2 regions of the Pectobacterium sp. A5351 genome follow, and region 2 is predicted to be linked to the other one. Evidence: predicted binding sites of a transcription regulator. Region 2 holds the regulator's gene; the other holds the start of a gene.
The links. The regulator ArgR, encoded in region 2, controls arginine synthesis, uptake and breakdown. The targets are predictions, from matches to a motif close to ANTGAATAAAAATACANT.
Positions count from the first base shown of each region.

Region 1: argC (N-acetyl-gamma-glutamyl-phosphate reductase) is a predicted target of ArgR. The motif match lies at 2,167-2,184, and genes of this name have one in related genera.

Region 1 is NZ_CP116477.1:4,141,148-4,149,334, reverse strand. Features, by position in the region: gene O1Q74_RS19125 (starvation-sensing protein RspA) at 1-193, shown strand, start outside; gene O1Q74_RS19120 (GntR family transcriptional regulator) at 201-914, opposite strand; gene argE (acetylornithine deacetylase) at 969-2,120, opposite strand; gene argC (N-acetyl-gamma-glutamyl-phosphate reductase) at 2,323-3,327, shown strand; gene argB (acetylglutamate kinase) at 3,365-4,138, shown strand; gene argH (argininosuccinate lyase) at 4,201-5,574, shown strand; gene rmuC (DNA recombination protein RmuC) at 5,795-7,357, shown strand; gene ubiE (bifunctional demethylmenaquinone methyltransferase/2-methoxy-6-polyprenyl-1,4-benzoquinol methylase UbiE) at 7,493-8,187, shown strand, end outside.
Region 2 is NZ_CP116477.1:587,941-596,127, forward strand. Features, by position in the region: gene mug (G/U mismatch-specific DNA glycosylase) at 1-357, shown strand, start outside; gene rpoD (RNA polymerase sigma factor RpoD) at 444-2,282, opposite strand; gene dnaG (DNA primase) at 2,437-4,191, opposite strand; gene rpsU (30S ribosomal protein S21) at 4,345-4,560, opposite strand; gene tsaD (tRNA (adenosine(37)-N6)-threonylcarbamoyltransferase complex transferase subunit TsaD) at 4,788-5,801, shown strand; gene argR (transcriptional regulator ArgR) at 5,910-6,380, opposite strand; gene mdh (malate dehydrogenase) at 6,850-7,788, shown strand; gene O1Q74_RS02755 (helix-turn-helix domain-containing protein) at 7,858-8,121, opposite strand.

The DNA.
Region 1 (8,187 bases), 850 kb from region 2:
CGCTTACCCGGAAAATACCCGCAAGGTCTTCCCGCAGGCGGTAGAACCGGAGAAGGGCTATCTGTATCCGATTGAGCGCCCCGGCATTGGTGTCGGGATCGATCTGGACGCGGCGCGGCAGTTCCCCGTCGTCTATCGTCCGCACGAATGGACACAGAGCCGCCTGCCTGATGGCACGATGCATACGCCCTAAGTCAGCGTCACGGCGACTGGCGGAAGGTTAGGTTATCGAGGTTTAAGGGGATGACGTAGGTACAGGTGTAGTTGATGTCGATAATATCGCTCGATTCGTACACGCGACCGCCCTGTAAAATACCGCGATTAAGAATATGCATCGCGGCCGTGCCTTTCTTGCAGTCCAGCAGCTCAGCCTGAGCTTTGGTGACGTTAACTGCCTGATAATGTGTCAGGTAGTGTGAAATCGCATAGCCCTTGCTGAGCACATACTGCTGAATAGAACCTTCAATAATCTTCTGATTCATCTCTGGGAAATCCGCAGCGGGCATTTTCGATATTTCGATCTGTACCTTGCGGTTATCAACGTAGCGTAATCGACTGAATTCCCAGATAAATTCACTGTCGCCGATCGCAAATACCTGTTGTTCTTCCCGAGTCGGCAGGCGCTTATGCAGGCTGAGCAGACGGAATGAAATCTGATTAAATTTCTTTTCGGTAATCGAGTTATACACCAGCGGGTTGCTGCGTACGCCCTGATTAATGAAGTTGCCTGAGCCCTGCACCATATGGATCGCGCCGATGCTGGCGAGTTTTTCCAATGCCTGACGAATGGTGAAGCGCGACACGCCGTATTCTTCCGCCAACTGACGTTCCGGCGGCAGCTTTTCCGGCAGTGGGTCGGTGTGCTGATAGATTTTGCTCAGTAAATCCTGCGCGATGAAATCTTTCTTTTTCATGGACTGTCTCAAAATAGCCCTGCCAGCGTCGCTGACAAGGCCGTTTGCGTCGGATCAGTGGTGGCAGAAGTGATGAATCACCTGCGAAATCAGCTCCCGCGTCGGCTTGATAAACTTGGTATCAATATATTCATCCGGCTGGTGCGCCTGTTCGATCGATCCCGGCCCCAGAACCAGCGTCGGGCACAGTGTCTGAATAAACGGTGCTTCGGTGCAGTAGTTCACGATTTCCGTTTTCGTCCCCAGCAGCTTCTCTACGACTGACACCAGACGGTGATCGGGCGGGCACTCATAGCCGGGAATCGGCGGATGCAGTTCGCTGATGGTTAACCGACCCGGCCAGCGCTGGCTGACAGGTTCAAGCGCTTCTGACAGCAGCCCATCCAGATCGTTAAGTGTAATGCCCGGCAGCGGGCGAATATCCATATGCAGTTCACAGCAGCCGCAGATGCGGTTAGCAGCATCGCCGCCGTGAATGTGGCCGAGGTTCATGGTGGGGTGAGGGATGTGGAAAATCGGGTTGTGATAGCGTTCCTGTAGGGTGTTGCGCAGCACCAGCAGGTGGGAAATCGCTTCGTGCATCAGCTCAATCGCATTCACACCGCGTGAAGGATCGCTGGAGTGACCGGACTGCCCCTGAATACGGATCGCGTTGGACATATGGCCCTTGTGGGCGCGCACTGGTTGCAGCGAGGTTGGCTCGCCGATGATGGCGCAGTCCGGGCGAATCTGTGTGGATTCGGAGAAATACTTGGCGCCGGCCATCGTCGTTTCTTCATCGGCTGTCGCTAAAATATAGAGTGGCTTTGTCAGCCTGGTCGGATCGATGTCGCGCAAGGCATCAAGAATAAAGGCAAAGAACCCTTTCATATCCGCGGTACCCAGGCCGTACAGCTTATTGTCGTGTTCGGTTAGTGTGAAAGGATCGCGCGTCCAGCGGCCATCGTCGAAGGGGACGGTATCGGTATGCCCTGCCAACAATAAACCGCCTTTTCCTTCACCAATTCGCGCCAGCATATTAAATTTATTGAGGGTGCCGGGAACTGGCTGGACTTCAACATGGAAGCCGAGATCGCCGAACCAGCCTGCCAGCAGGTTGATTAACGTCTGATTACTTTGATCGAGCGCGCTGTCGGTGGCACTGATGGACGGTGTAGCGATTAGTGCCCGATATAGCTCAATAAAAGGGGGTAAATTCATCTTCACTGTTGACAGCCTCTGGTTAGGATAGTATCAATATTCATGCATTTATTGTGAATAAAAATACAATAACGCGCGGTGAAAGGAAACCCAAAGGTACGGCGATGGCGATTCGTCACTTTCACTGAGCTTCGCGGGTGAACTGCGTACCGACGCTGGTGAGCCCTGTTACCTGTTCCATAGATAAGTAAGAAGGTATACGGATCCCATGCTGAATACGCTGATTGTTGGTGCAAGTGGTTATACCGGCGCGGAGCTTGCGCTCTACCTGAACCGTCACCCACAGATGAACATAACCGCTTTGATGGTTTCTGCGCAAAGTGTCGATGCAGGAAAATTGATTTCTGATTTACATCCGCAGCTCAAAGGCATCATTGATGTACCGGTAAAACCGCTGACCGATTCTGAAGAAGCGGCGAAAGGTGTGGATGTCGTGTTTCTGGCGACCGACCACAAAGTCAGCCACGATCTGGCCCCTGTTTTTCTGGCGGCAGGCTGCACCGTTTTTGATTTGTCCGGCGCGTTTCGCGTGCAGGATGCCGAATTTTATCGTCGCTATTATGGTTTTGAGCATCAGCACCCTGACTGGCTGGCAAAAGCGGTTTATGGGCTGGCCGAATGGCGTGCTGAAAGCGTAAAACAGGCACAGCTGGTTGCCGTGCCGGGGTGTTATCCCACGGCTGCGCAGTTGGCGCTGAAGCCGCTGCTGGATGCACAACTGCTGAATCCGGCACAGTGGCCAGTGATTAATGCCGTGAGCGGCGTGAGCGGGGCAGGGCGTAAAGCGTCGCTGACCAGCAGCTTCTGTGAAGTTAGCCTGCAACCCTACGGCATTTTCAACCACCGCCATGAACCTGAAATTTCAACGCACCTCGGCACGCCAGTGATCTTCACGCCGCATTTGGGCAACTTCGCTCGCGGTATTCTGGAAACCATCACCTGCCGCCTGCAACCGGGCGTTACGCAGCAGGATGTCGCCGAAGCCTACCACAATGCCTATCACGATAAGCCACTGGTACGCCTGTATGATAAGGGCGTTCCGGCGCTGAAATCCGTTGTCGGCCTGCCGTTCTGCGATATCGGTTTCTCCGTTGACGGTGAGCACCTGATCGTCGTGGCGACCGAAGATAACTTGCTGAAAGGCGCAGCGGCACAGGCTGTGCAATGCATGAACATTCGTTTTGGTTTCCCTGAAACCCAATCGTTAATTTAATGACTACTGGTCCCGACATTTCGAGGCGCGAAGCATAATGAATCCGTTAATTATCAAATTAGGTGGCGTTTTACTGGATAGCGAAGAAGCGCTGGAGCGTCTGTTCACTGCGCTGGTGACTTACCGTCAGGAACATCAGCGTCCGTTGGTGATTGTGCACGGCGGTGGCTGTCTGGTGGATGAGCTGATGAAGAAACTGTCGCTGCCTGTCGTGAAGAAAAGCGGCCTGCGCGTCACGCCTGCCGATCAGATCGACATCATCACCGGCGCGCTGGCGGGTTCCGCCAACAAGACGCTGCTGTCATGGGCGAAAAAGCATGACATCAACGCGGTCGGCCTGTGTCTGGGCGATGGTGGCAGCACGACGGTCACGCAGCTCGATGAAGCGCTAGGTTTTGTGGGTAAAGCAGAAGCGGGATCGCCTGCGCTGCTGAACACGCTGCTGTCTGCGGGCTACCTGCCTGTTGTCAGCTCCATCGGTATTACGGCGCAGGGCGACCTGATGAACGTCAACGCCGACCAGGCGGCGACGGCACTGGCGCAAACGCTGGGCGCGGATTTAATCCTGTTGTCTGACGTGAGCGGCATTCTGGACGGTAAAGGCCAGCGTATTGCCGAAATGACGGCAGAGAAAGCCGAGCAGCTGATTGCTCAGGGCATCATTACCGACGGCATGATTGTTAAGGTTAACGCCGCGCTGGATGCCGCGCGTGCGCTGGGTCGTCCGGTTGATATCGCCAGCTGGCGTCATGCCGAGCAGCTACCTGCGCTGTTCAACGGCGTGGCGATTGGTACGCGTATTCTGGCGTAAGTCGTTTCTGGGTATGGCATGATGCGATACCAACGTGAATGATATTTTTGGGAGTAAGGATTATGGCTTTGTGGGGCGGTCGGTTTAGTCAGGCAGCAGACCAGCGTTTTAAACAATTTAATGACTCACTGCGGTTTGATTACCGTCTGGCGGAACAGGACATCGTTGGCTCGATCGGCTGGTCGAAAGCGCTGGTGACGGTCAATGTGCTCAGCGAACAGGAACAGCAGCAACTGGAACAGGCGCTGAATGCCCTGCTGGTTGAGGTTCAAGCCGATCCTGAGATGATCCTGCAAAGCGATGCAGAAGATATTCACAGCTGGGTTGAACAGCGCCTGATCGAGAAAGTCGGCGATTTAGGTAAAAAACTGCATACCGGTCGTAGCCGTAACGATCAGGTCGCAACCGACCTGAAACTCTGGTGCAAGGCGCAGATTGCAGAACTGCTGCTGTCGGTACGCCAGCTGCGTCAGGCGCTGGTTACGACGGCGGAAGCGAATCAGGATGCGGTGATGCCGGGCTACACCCACTTGCAGCGCGCACAGCCGGTGACGTTTGCACACTGGTGTCTGGCCTATCACGAGATGCTGGCGCGTGATGAAAGCCGTCTGGAAGATACGCTGAAGCGTCTGGATGTCAGCCCGCTGGGCTGCGGCGCGCTGGCGGGAACGGCTTATCCGATTGACCGTGAGCAACTGGCGGGCTGGCTCGGGTTTGCCTCGGCCACGCGTAACAGTCTGGACACGGTTTCCGATCGCGATCATGTACTGGAGCTGCTGTCTGATGCCTCGATCGGTATGATCCACCTGTCGCGTTTTGCCGAAGATCTGATCTTCTTCAACAGCGGTGAAGCGGCGTTCGTTGAGCTGTCTGACCGTGTGACATCCGGTTCTTCCCTGATGCCACAGAAGAAAAACCCGGATGCGCTGGAGCTGATTCGTGGTAAATGCGGCCGCGTACAGGGTGCGTTGACCGGCATGATGATGACGCTTAAAGGCCTGCCGCTGGCGTATAACAAAGATATGCAGGAAGACAAAGAAGGGCTGTTTGACGCGCTGGATACCTGGCACGACTGCCTGATGATGGCGGGTCTGGTGCTGGAAGGCATTCAGGTTAAACGTCCGCGCTGTAAAGAAGCGGCTGAGCAAGGCTACGCGAACTCGACGGAGCTGGCAGACTATCTGGTCGCGAAAGGCGTTCCGTTCCGTGAAGCGCACCATATCGTGGGTGAAGCGGTGGTTGAAGCCATTCGTCAGGGTAAAGCGCTGGAAGCGTTGCCGCTGGCCGATCTGCAAAAATTCAGCGCCGTGATTGGTGAGGATGTCTACCCGATTCTGGCGTTGCAATCCTGTCTGGATAAGCGTGCTGCACAAGGTGGCGTGTCACCGCAGCAGGTCGCTAAAGCGATCGGTGATGCGAAGCAGCGCTTAGGCTAAGTTGCCCTCTTCTGTTTCAGTTCCCCCGACGTGGTGTTTCGCGTTGGGGGAATTTCTGTGTTACCCATCTGATTCTTCTGCAAATTATCCTCTATCCCTGTTCATATGGAATGCGGCTCGCATTTTTCTGCTCAGCGTCCCTCTCGCCTGAATTGTTTCTGGACATCCATACAGTATCATTTTACCTTGACCGACAGCGTGAAAGGCCTGCGGAGGCAAAGTGGATATCAGCATATTTTATGGTCTGGGCGGCGGTGCGGTAGGGCTATTGATCGGGTGGCTGATTGCCAGCCTGATTCATCAGCAGAAGCTGTCGCAGCATGGCACCGAACAGCGGCTGCTGGCACAGACGTTACAGCAGACCCAGCAGTCGCTCAGTGATCAGCAGCAGGTGAAACAGCAGGATGAACAGCGGCTGCGGCAAAACGAGCTGGAACTGCGCACGGTCCACGCGCAACTTTCTGCCAGCCATGAAAAGCTGCAACAGTTGAGTGAGCTTCGCACAGAGTGCGTGCAGCTCAATCAGGAACTGCGAACGCTGCGTGAAATAAACAGCGCACAGGAAGCGGAATTGCGGGAAGTCACTATTCGGCTGGAAGAAACCCGTATGGCGGCGGAAGAAAAGCAGCGGCTGTTGGCCAATAGCGAACAGCGGTTGACGACGCAGTTTGAAAATCTGGCGAACCGGATTTTTGAACACAGCGGCCGCAAGGTGGATGAGCAAAATAAACAGAGTCTGGATAAGCTGTTGATGCCGCTGCGTGAGCAGCTTGACGGCTTCCGCCGTCAGGTACAGGACAGCTTTGGCGCGGAAGCGCGCGAGCGCCATACGCTGGCGCATGAAATCCGCAATCTGCAACAGCTGAACGCGCAGATGGCACACGAAGCCATCAACCTGACGAAAGCGCTGAAGGGCGACAATAAAACGCAGGGTAACTGGGGCGAGGTGGTGTTAAGTCGCGTGCTGGAAGCCTCTGGTCTGCGTGAGGGCTATGAGTATCAGACGCAGGTCAGCGTGCAAACGGGGACGAATAGCCGCCTGCAACCGGATGTCATCGTACGTTTACCGCAGGGCAAAGATGTCGTGATCGACGCCAAGATGTCGCTGGTGGCCTATGAGCGCTATTTCAATAGTGACGATGACGTCGAGCGCAATACGGCGCTGAACGAACATTTGCTCTCGGTGCGTAGCCATATTCGGCAACTAAGCAGCAAAGATTACCAGCAGCTTCCGGGGCTGCGTTCTCTAGACTATGTTCTGATGTTTATTCCGGTCGAGCCCGCTTTTCTGGTTGCTATCGATCGCCAGCCCGAATTGATTAACGAGGCGCTAAAGCACAATATTATGCTGGTCAGCCCGACCACGCTGCTGGTGGCGTTACGTACCATCAATAACCTATGGCGCTATGAACAGCAGAGCCGCAATGCACAGCACATCGCTGAAAAAGCATCACGGCTGTACGATAAACTGCGGTTGTTCGTCGACGATATGGAGGCCATGGGGCAGAATCTGGATAAAGCGCAGGGCACTTATCGTCAGGCGATGAATAAACTTTCCTCTGGGCGTGGTAACCTTATTGGTCAGGCTGAGGGGTTCCGCGCGCTGGGGGTAGAAATTAAACGCACCATCAGCCCGTCATTGGCCGAAAAAGCAATGGCCCATGAGCCCGCTGAACGCGACGAATTACCGGGCTCTGTCGCGCCCGATACTGTCCCTCCTGCCGTAAAAACGGAAGGTGAAGAAGGGGAAACGCTCTTCTCCTCTCGTACTCACCCATACTAAATGGGTAGGGATTTCGCGGGTTTGGCACCATGCTATGCGAAAGAAATTAGTGCAGTGGGGTTTTTATCCGGGTCTGGTACACTCTCACCATAAATGGGTAGACCCGAAATTTGATTGAAATAGTAGGCGGATAAGATGGCAAGTGAGCAGGAGAATACGGCCGACTTTGGTTTTCGGACTGTCGCCAGGGATGAAAAAGAAGTCATGGTGGCTGAAGTTTTTCATTCTGTAGCAGCAAAATATGACTTGATGAATGACCTGATGTCCTTTGGTATCCACCGTATCTGGAAGCGTTTTACCATTGAATGCAGTGGCGTAAGACGTAACCAGCGTGTTCTGGATCTGGCCGGAGGGACAGGGGATTTAACCGCCAAATTCTCCCGTATGGTTGGTGAAGGCGGTGAAGTCATTCTGGCGGACATCAACGCCTCAATGCTGAAAGTAGGCCGTGAGAAACTGCGTAACAAAGGCATTATCGACAACATCAGCTATGTGCAGGCCAATGCAGAAGCGCTGCCGTTCCCTGATGACTTCTTCGACTGTATTACTATCTCCTTTGGCTTGCGCAACGTAACGGACAAAAACAAAGCGCTGCGCTCAATGTACCGTGTCCTGAAGCCAGGTGGCCGGTTGCTGGTGCTGGAGTTTTCCAAGCCGATAATTAAACAACTGAGTACCGTTTACGATGCCTATTCCTTTCATATCCTGCCGAGGATTGGCGAGGCCGTGGCAAGTGATGCCGGGAGCTACCGCTATCTGGCGGAATCCATCCGCATGCATCCCGATCAGGAAACGCTGAAAGGGATGATGAGCGACGCCGGTTTTGACAG
Region 2 (8,187 bases):
TTGCTGGCTCCTGCGGAAGAACAGCATCTGCTGGACACCGGATGCGGCATCACCATGCTGGTGGATCGCCCCACGGTTGAAGCCACCGAGCTAGGGCGAGATGAGCTGCTGCAAGGCGGGAACGCGATTGTTGAGAAAATGGAGCGCTATCAGCCGCGTGCGTTGGCTGTGTTGGGGAAGCAGGCGTTCAGTCAGGCGTTTGGTATCAAGAAAGTGTCGTGGGGGCGTCAGGCGTTGCGTATTGGCGAGACGCAGGTTTGGGTGCTGCCGAACCCAAGTGGGCTGAATCGTGCGACGCTGGAGTCACTGGTAGCGTCGTATCAGGAATTGCATCAGGCATTGCAGGATAACGTATAAATTCAATCTGAGCGTTCTGACAGGCAAAAATAACCCCGGCGAACCGGGGTTATTTATCATGTCGTGTGGATTAGCTGAGAACCGAATTAATCATCCAGGAAGCTACGGAGCACTTCGGAACGGCTTGGATGGCGCAGTTTACGCAGCGCTTTCGCTTCGATCTGACGAATACGTTCACGCGTAACGTCAAACTGTTTGCCCACTTCTTCCAGCGTATGATCGGTGTTCATATCGATACCGAAACGCATACGCAGGACTTTCGCTTCACGTGCGGTCAGGCCAGCCAGTACGTCGTGTGTCGCAGAACGCAGGCTTTCTGACGTTGCAGAATCCAGCGGCAGCTCCAGCGTCGTATCTTCAATGAAATCGCCCAAATGTGAATCTTCATCATCACCAATCGGGGTTTCCATTGAAATCGGCTCTTTCGCGATTTTCAGCACTTTACGGATCTTGTCTTCCGGCATCAGCATACGTTCAGCCAGCTCTTCCGGCGTCGGTTCACGACCCATTTCCTGCAACATCTGACGAGAGATACGGTTCAGTTTGTTGATCGTCTCAATCATGTGTACCGGAATACGGATGGTACGCGCCTGATCGGCGATAGAACGAGTGATCGCCTGACGGATCCACCAGGTCGCATAGGTCGAGAATTTGTAGCCACGGCGATATTCAAACTTATCTACCGCTTTCATCAGACCGATGTTGCCTTCCTGAATCAGATCGAGGAACTGCAAACCGCGGTTGGTGTATTTCTTCGCGATAGAAATAACCAGACGCAGGTTGGCTTCCACCATTTCTTTCTTGGCGCGACGTGCTTTTGCTTCACCAATCGACATACGGCGGTTGATGTCTTTCACCTGCTCGATTGTCAGACCGGTTTCTTCTTCGATCTGTTGCAGTTTTTGCAGGCTGCGAGTGACGTCTTCTTCTACATCATTCAGCTTTTCAGACCACGGCTTGCCCATGGCGACGGCTGCGGCAAACCAGGTGCTGTTAGTTTCATTGCCAGTGAACATGGTGACGAAGTTTTTCTTCGGCATTTTGCACTGTTCAACGCACAATTTGATGATCAAACGTTCCTGAGTACGGACGCGATCCATCATGGAACGCATGCTGTTAACCAGGAAATCAAACTGTTTTGGCACGAGGCGGAACTGTTTGAAGACTTCAGACAGGTTCAGGATTTCCTGTGCTGCCAGCGCATGGCTACGACCGTGGGCTTTGATGGCCTGACGGGTCGTTTCATATTGCTCACGCAGTTCGGTGAACTTCTCACGCGCCAGTTCCGGATCGATGCTGTTATCGTCTTCGGAATCTTCGTCATCTTCAGACTCTTCGTCGTCATCGTCCATTTCTTCGCTCGACAGCTCGGAGCCCACGTGCGTTGCGGTAGGGGCGATGTCCTCTTCCGCATTAGGATCGACGAAGCCGGTGATCAGGTCGGACAGGCGGCTTTCGCCCGCTTCAACGCGATCGTATTGTTCCAGCAGGTAAGTAATGGCTTCAGGATACTCGGCGACAGAGCACTGAACCTGGTTGATACCGTCTTCGATACGTTTGGCGATATCGATCTCGCCTTCACGCGTCAACAGCTCAACGGTACCCATTTCACGCATGTACATGCGAACCGGATCGGTAGTGCGACCAATTTCCGATTCAACGCTGGATAGAACCTGCGCAGCAGCCTCTGCCGCATCTTCATCGGCATCATTGGTGTTTTCGGCCAGCAACAGATCGTCTGCATCCGGTGCTTCTTCCATCACCTGGATGCCCATGTCGTTAATCATCTGGATGATATCTTCGATCTGATCCGAGTCGATGATATCTTCCGGCAGATGGTCATTGACCTCAGCATAGGTCAGGTAGCCTTGCTCCTTACCACGGGTGACAAGCAGCTTCAGCTGTGACTGCGGGTTTTGCTCCATAAGACGGTATCCACACTTCAGAGTATTTGGGTTGGTGTCGGTCAGCGTAGTTCGCTAACAATAGCATTAGGGGTATTTTTCTTATCGCCGCGGCCCCTGTAGCGGCTCTTTGCAGGGCTCAACCCTGCTATTTATCGGCAATTAAGCCTCTGTATCAGTGTTTTCTGGTCAACGCCAGTTGCAACGACCAAAGCTCTTTTTTTTCTTTGGCGTTGAGCCCGTGCGTTCTGTCACGGGCAATCAATGTTTCTTGTCGCTGTTTCAACAGCTGATCGTAGAGCTCTGCCAGACTGATTCTGAACTTCTCGTCGAGCTCTTCCTCTACGATCATATGGTTCCATGAAGCCATGGTTTCAAGTTGCTTGCGGTATTTGCTGTCACGATATTTTTCCAACAGCAGACCCATGTTCATTCCCGGGCTGGCGTTACAGGTTTTCACCAAATCCTGAAACAGCGATAAACCAGCCACTTTGTCTTCTTCAATCCCTTCCAGCGCGAGGTCAGGAACCTCTGCCGCCAGCCTGGGGTTTTGTACTAAAAGTCCTATAAGTATACGCATAGTTGTGACTTTTAGTTGCGGCGGTTGGTAAGACTGCGCCTGCTCTGCCACTTTCGGCAGTAGCCTGTCCAACTGGCTGTCGTCCAAAATGCCCAGCTTGTTGCCGAGCTGCTGGCGTAAATACAGCCGCAGCGTTTCTCCCGGTACCTGGCCTATTAGCGGTAGCGCCAGCGTGCTGAGCTTGGTACGGCCATCGGGCGAACTCATATCCACCTGCTGTTGCAGCGTTTCAAACAGAAACTGCGACAGCGGCAGAGCGTGTTCCATGCGCTGTTCAAAGGCGGCTTTGCCTTCTTTACGTACCAGCGTGTCGGGATCTTCACCGTCCGGCAGAAACATAAAGCGTAGCTGACGACCATCGTTCAAATAGGGTAGCGCAGTTTCCAGTGCGCGCCATGCCGCTTCGCGGCCGGCACGGTCTCCGTCATAACAACACACCACTAGATCGGTGGCGCGAAAGAGTAACTGAATGTGATCGGCGGTCGTCGAAGTACCCAGCGACGCCACCGCATAATCAATACCAAACTGCGCCAGCGCCACCACATCCATATAGCCTTCAACAACCAAAAGTCGCTTTAGCTCCGCGTGGCTTTGCTGCGCTTCATACAGGCCGTACAGCTGGCGACCTTTATGAAAAATCTCTGTTTCCGGCGAGTTAAGGTACTTTGGCGTACCGTCGCCTAATACGCGTCCGCCGAAAGCAATCACTCGCCCCCGTTTGTCGCGAATGGGGAACATCACTCGCTCGCGGAAGCGGTCGTACGTTCGGCCCTGATCGTTAGTCACCAGCATGCCGGCATCGTTCAATGTGCTGCGGTCATCATTATTGCGGCCAAAGCGCTTTAAGACGTTATCCCAGCCGGGCGGGGCGAAGCCGATCGCAAAATGGCTGATAACCTCTGCGCTTAAACCGCGCTGTTGCAGATACTGCAACGCTGGCGTACCGACTGACTGGCTTAGTGCTTGTTGATAGAACCCGCTGAGCTGTCCCATCAATTCGTACAGACTTTGCCGCTGATGACGCTCTAACTGGGTTGGGCCAGTGCCGCTTTCATAAGGCACTTCGAGGCCGTATTGGGTGGCCAGTTCTTCAATGGTTTCAACGAATTCGAGACGATCGTAATTCATCAAAAAGTCAATGGCGTTGCCGTGTGCGCCACAACCAAAACAGTGGTAGAACTGTTTGTCACCGTTTACGGTGAATGAGGGGGTTTTTTCGTGATGGAATGGACAGCACGCATGGAAGTTTTTGCCCTGCTTTTTCAGTTTGACGCGCGCGTCAATGAGATCGACGATGTCGGTGCGAGCCAGCAGGTCATTAATAAATACGCGTGGGATTCGTCCAGCCATAAGCCCCTGATGTATATCTTTCTGTAAGGTGGTTACATTAGATATAGCTTATAAACGACAACAAGCCGCGCTTCCTTTCGGAAAGCACGGCCTTCGTATGCAACTGCTAAGTCTGCGGATTAATCACGCGTTGGAGGGAAACCCTCCTGAAAATTAATACAGACGAGTGCGGCGTGCGTTTTCTCGAGCCAGTTTCTTCGCGTGACGTTTCACGGCAGAAGCTTTAGCGCGCTTACGTTCGGTCGTTGGTTTTTCATAAAACTCACGACGACGAACTTCAGCCAGAACACCTGCTTTTTCACAGGAACGCTTGAAGCGACGCAGAGCTACGTCGAACGGCTCGTTTTCACGTACTTTAATTACCGGCATGTGCCTCTCACCTCAATAAATTCGGTTTGCCGCTGGCCTTGTGCCAGCCTTTTCAAAATGGTGCGGAATTCTACTGCAAACGTGACGCCTTTGTAAAGCATTGTGGTGATCATAAAACACCCAACCACGGCCAGCGCAGAAATCAGGGCGCTTATGGTAGACTATCCACAGTTTGAAGCAAGCGGCATTCAACGAGCGCTTGTATCGTCATCAAAGTAGGAACAGCAATGCGCGTATTGGGTATCGAAACATCCTGTGATGAAACCGGCGTGGCTATTTATGACACAGAAACCGGTTTGCTCGCCAATCAGTTATACAGCCAGGTCAAATTACATGCGGATTACGGCGGCGTAGTGCCTGAGCTTGCCTCACGCGATCACGTGCGTAAAACGGTCCCGTTAATTCAGGCGGCGCTGCGTGAAGCCGGGTTGCAGGCGAGTGATATCGATGGCGTGGCTTATACCGCCGGCCCTGGTTTGGTTGGCGCGTTATTGGTGGGGGCGACAGTCGGCCGCTCTCTGGCGTTTGCCTGGGGTGTGCCGGCGATTCCTGTGCACCATATGGAAGGGCATTTACTGGCACCGATGCTGGAAGATAATCCACCGGCGTTTCCCTTCGTGGCGCTGCTGGTTTCTGGTGGACATACGCAGCTCATCAGCGTGACGGCCATTGGTGAATACCGTTTGCTGGGCGAATCGATTGATGACGCGGCGGGCGAAGCATTTGATAAGACGGCGAAACTGCTGGGGCTGGATTACCCCGGTGGCCCGATGTTGTCGAAAATGGCGCAGGCGGGTGATCCGCAGCGCTTTACGTTTCCTCGCCCAATGACCGATCGTCCCGGTCTGGATTTCAGCTTCTCTGGGCTAAAAACGTTTGCAGCCAATACGATTCGTAGCAACGGCGATGATGATCAAACGCGTGCCGACATTGCTCGTGCATTTGAAGATGCCGTTGTGGATACACTGGCGATCAAGTGTCGTCGTGCGCTGGATGAAACGGGCTTTAAGCGACTGGTCATGGCGGGGGGCGTGAGTGCAAACCGGACGCTACGCCAGCGCTTAGGTGAAGTGATGGCAAAACGTGGCGGCGAAGTGTTTTATGCGCGTCCTGAATTCTGTACGGATAATGGTGCGATGATTGCCTATGCGGGCAGTGTACGTCTGATGCATGGCGCCAGTCAGACGCTGGGGGTATCCGTTCGACCACGTTGGCCATTGGCTGAACTGCCCGCGGTGTAAGCGTTTTGGCAATAATTGCTACGTGTAGCGATCCTACACGTAGCAAAGAAAACGTAGCGAAAATACCCAGTAAAAAACGAGTAATAAAAACGGTAGCGGGCGAGTGAGTTACAGCTCTTGTTCGAAGAGCACCAGAATAGCTTCGTAAAGCTGTTTGACGCTGAAGCCTCTTGCCGGGGTGGTGAAGATCGTGTCATCCCCCGCGATGGTGCCGAGGATTCCCTCTGACTTCCCGAGTGAATCCAACAGACGGGCGATGAGCTGCGCGGCTCCTGGGCTGGTATGGATGACGATGACCGCATCGTTATAGTCCACGTCTAGCACAAGATTCTTCAACGGGCTGGAGGTAGTAGGAACGCCGAGTTCGGCTGGGAGACAATACACCATCTCCATTTTTGCATTGCGTGTGCGCACGGCGCCAAATTTCGTTAGCATGCGTGACACCTTGGATTGGTTGATGTTTTCAAATCCTTCGTCTTGCAATGCCTGAACAATTTCGCTTTGGGAACTGAACTTCTCTTCCTTTAACAGCGCTTTGAACGCTTTAACGAGGTCTTCTTGTTTTGTCGAATTTCGCATTCTGCACCGGATTAATTGTTATGGTTAATCCTTCTATTATGCAGTTGTGTGAATTTTTATGCAATTAAATCGCCTATAATTCCAGTCTATTTCCTCAGATATGTGCTAGTCGCTGTTTTCACAAAAATTCGGTCCGTGAGTAGTCCGAGAAATGCGTCCTGCGTCACATAAAAGTAAATTAAATGTTATCAGAATGATGTTGTTTGGACGCCATTGATCGGTGTAATGTAGCGCACCGGTTAATTGCACGTGAATGAACACCGCGTTATAGCTCAATAGCTTATTAACTTTACTTACCTTTCAAACGAATGGTTGTTTTTGATTTATTATTAGAGACATAGCGTATTTTTGTCTCTCATGTCATTTGCAGAAAGGTGAGTAGACTGATCTTATCCCCATTTTTTATATTCTGTTTATAACCAAATGAATTCACGGCACTTTTTTATTTTACGATAATAAGGAGTTTAGGATGAAAGTTGCAGTTCTCGGAGCAGCAGGTGGTATCGGTCAGGCACTCGCACTCCTCCTCAAAACCCAGCTTCCTTCAGGTTCAGAACTATCCCTTTACGATATTGCTCCGGTCACGCCGGGTGTTGCTGTCGATCTGAGCCACATTCCTACAGCAGTGAAGATCAAAGGCTATAGCGGTGAAGATGCTAAACCTGCGCTTGCTGGCGCGGATATCGTGCTGATCTCTGCTGGTGTGGCACGTAAACCTGGTATGGATCGTTCCGATCTGTTCAACGTCAATGCGGGAATTGTGCGTAATCTGGTTGAGCAAATTGCGGTTACCTGCCCGAAAGCCTGCATCGGTATTATCACTAACCCAGTGAACACGACCGTTGCCATCGCTGCTGAAGTGCTGAAAAAAGCTGGAGTGTATGACAAAAACAAACTGTTCGGCGTTACCACGCTGGATATCATCCGTTCCAATACCTTCGTTGCTGAGCTGAAAGGCAAACAGCCACAGGATATTAATGTGCCAGTTATCGGCGGACACTCTGGTGTGACGATTCTTCCACTGCTGTCTCAGGTTCCTGGTATCAGCTTCAGTGAGCAGGAAGTGGCCGATCTGACCAAGCGTATTCAGAATGCGGGCACCGAGGTTGTTGAGGCCAAAGCAGGTGGCGGATCGGCCACTTTGTCTATGGGTCAGGCTGCTGCACGCTTTGGTTTGTCTCTGGTTCGTGCACTGCAAGGCGAAAGCGGTGTGGTGGAATGTGCATACGTTGAAAGCGATGGCAAATATGCCCGCTTCTTCGCTCAGCCGGTGCTATTGGGCAAAGACGGCGTCGTAGAGCGTAAAGACATCGGCACATTAAGTGCTTTTGAGCAAAACGCGCTTAGCAGCATGCTGGATACGTTGAAGCAGGATATTGAGCTAGGCGAGACGTTCATCAAGAATTAATCATTGAAATTCTTGTAATACGTGACGTTGAATAAAAAGCCGGAGATAGTGATCTCCGGCTTTTCTTTTTTAATCGGGGCGGATGAGTTTTTTTCTGTCGATAAGCTCATTGGTTTCCGGATCGTAGTATCGGCTTGGCCAAATCTCTGAGGGGTGAATATTTAACGCATCAGCAATAAGCCATTCCCCCTTGGGCCAGGGGCGTGAGAGGGCGTTAGCTAACGTTGATGAGCTTAATCCGGCCGCTCGCGATACTGCCGCCAGCGTCGTGTTTTTCTTGCGCAGTGCAGCAATGATATCAGCGGGATGCCAGTCTTGTTTCCTTAAAATCATATTCCTTCCCTTATTTGCTATAAGACGACTGTAGATTAGTGGTATAAATAACGGATGTTAGTTATA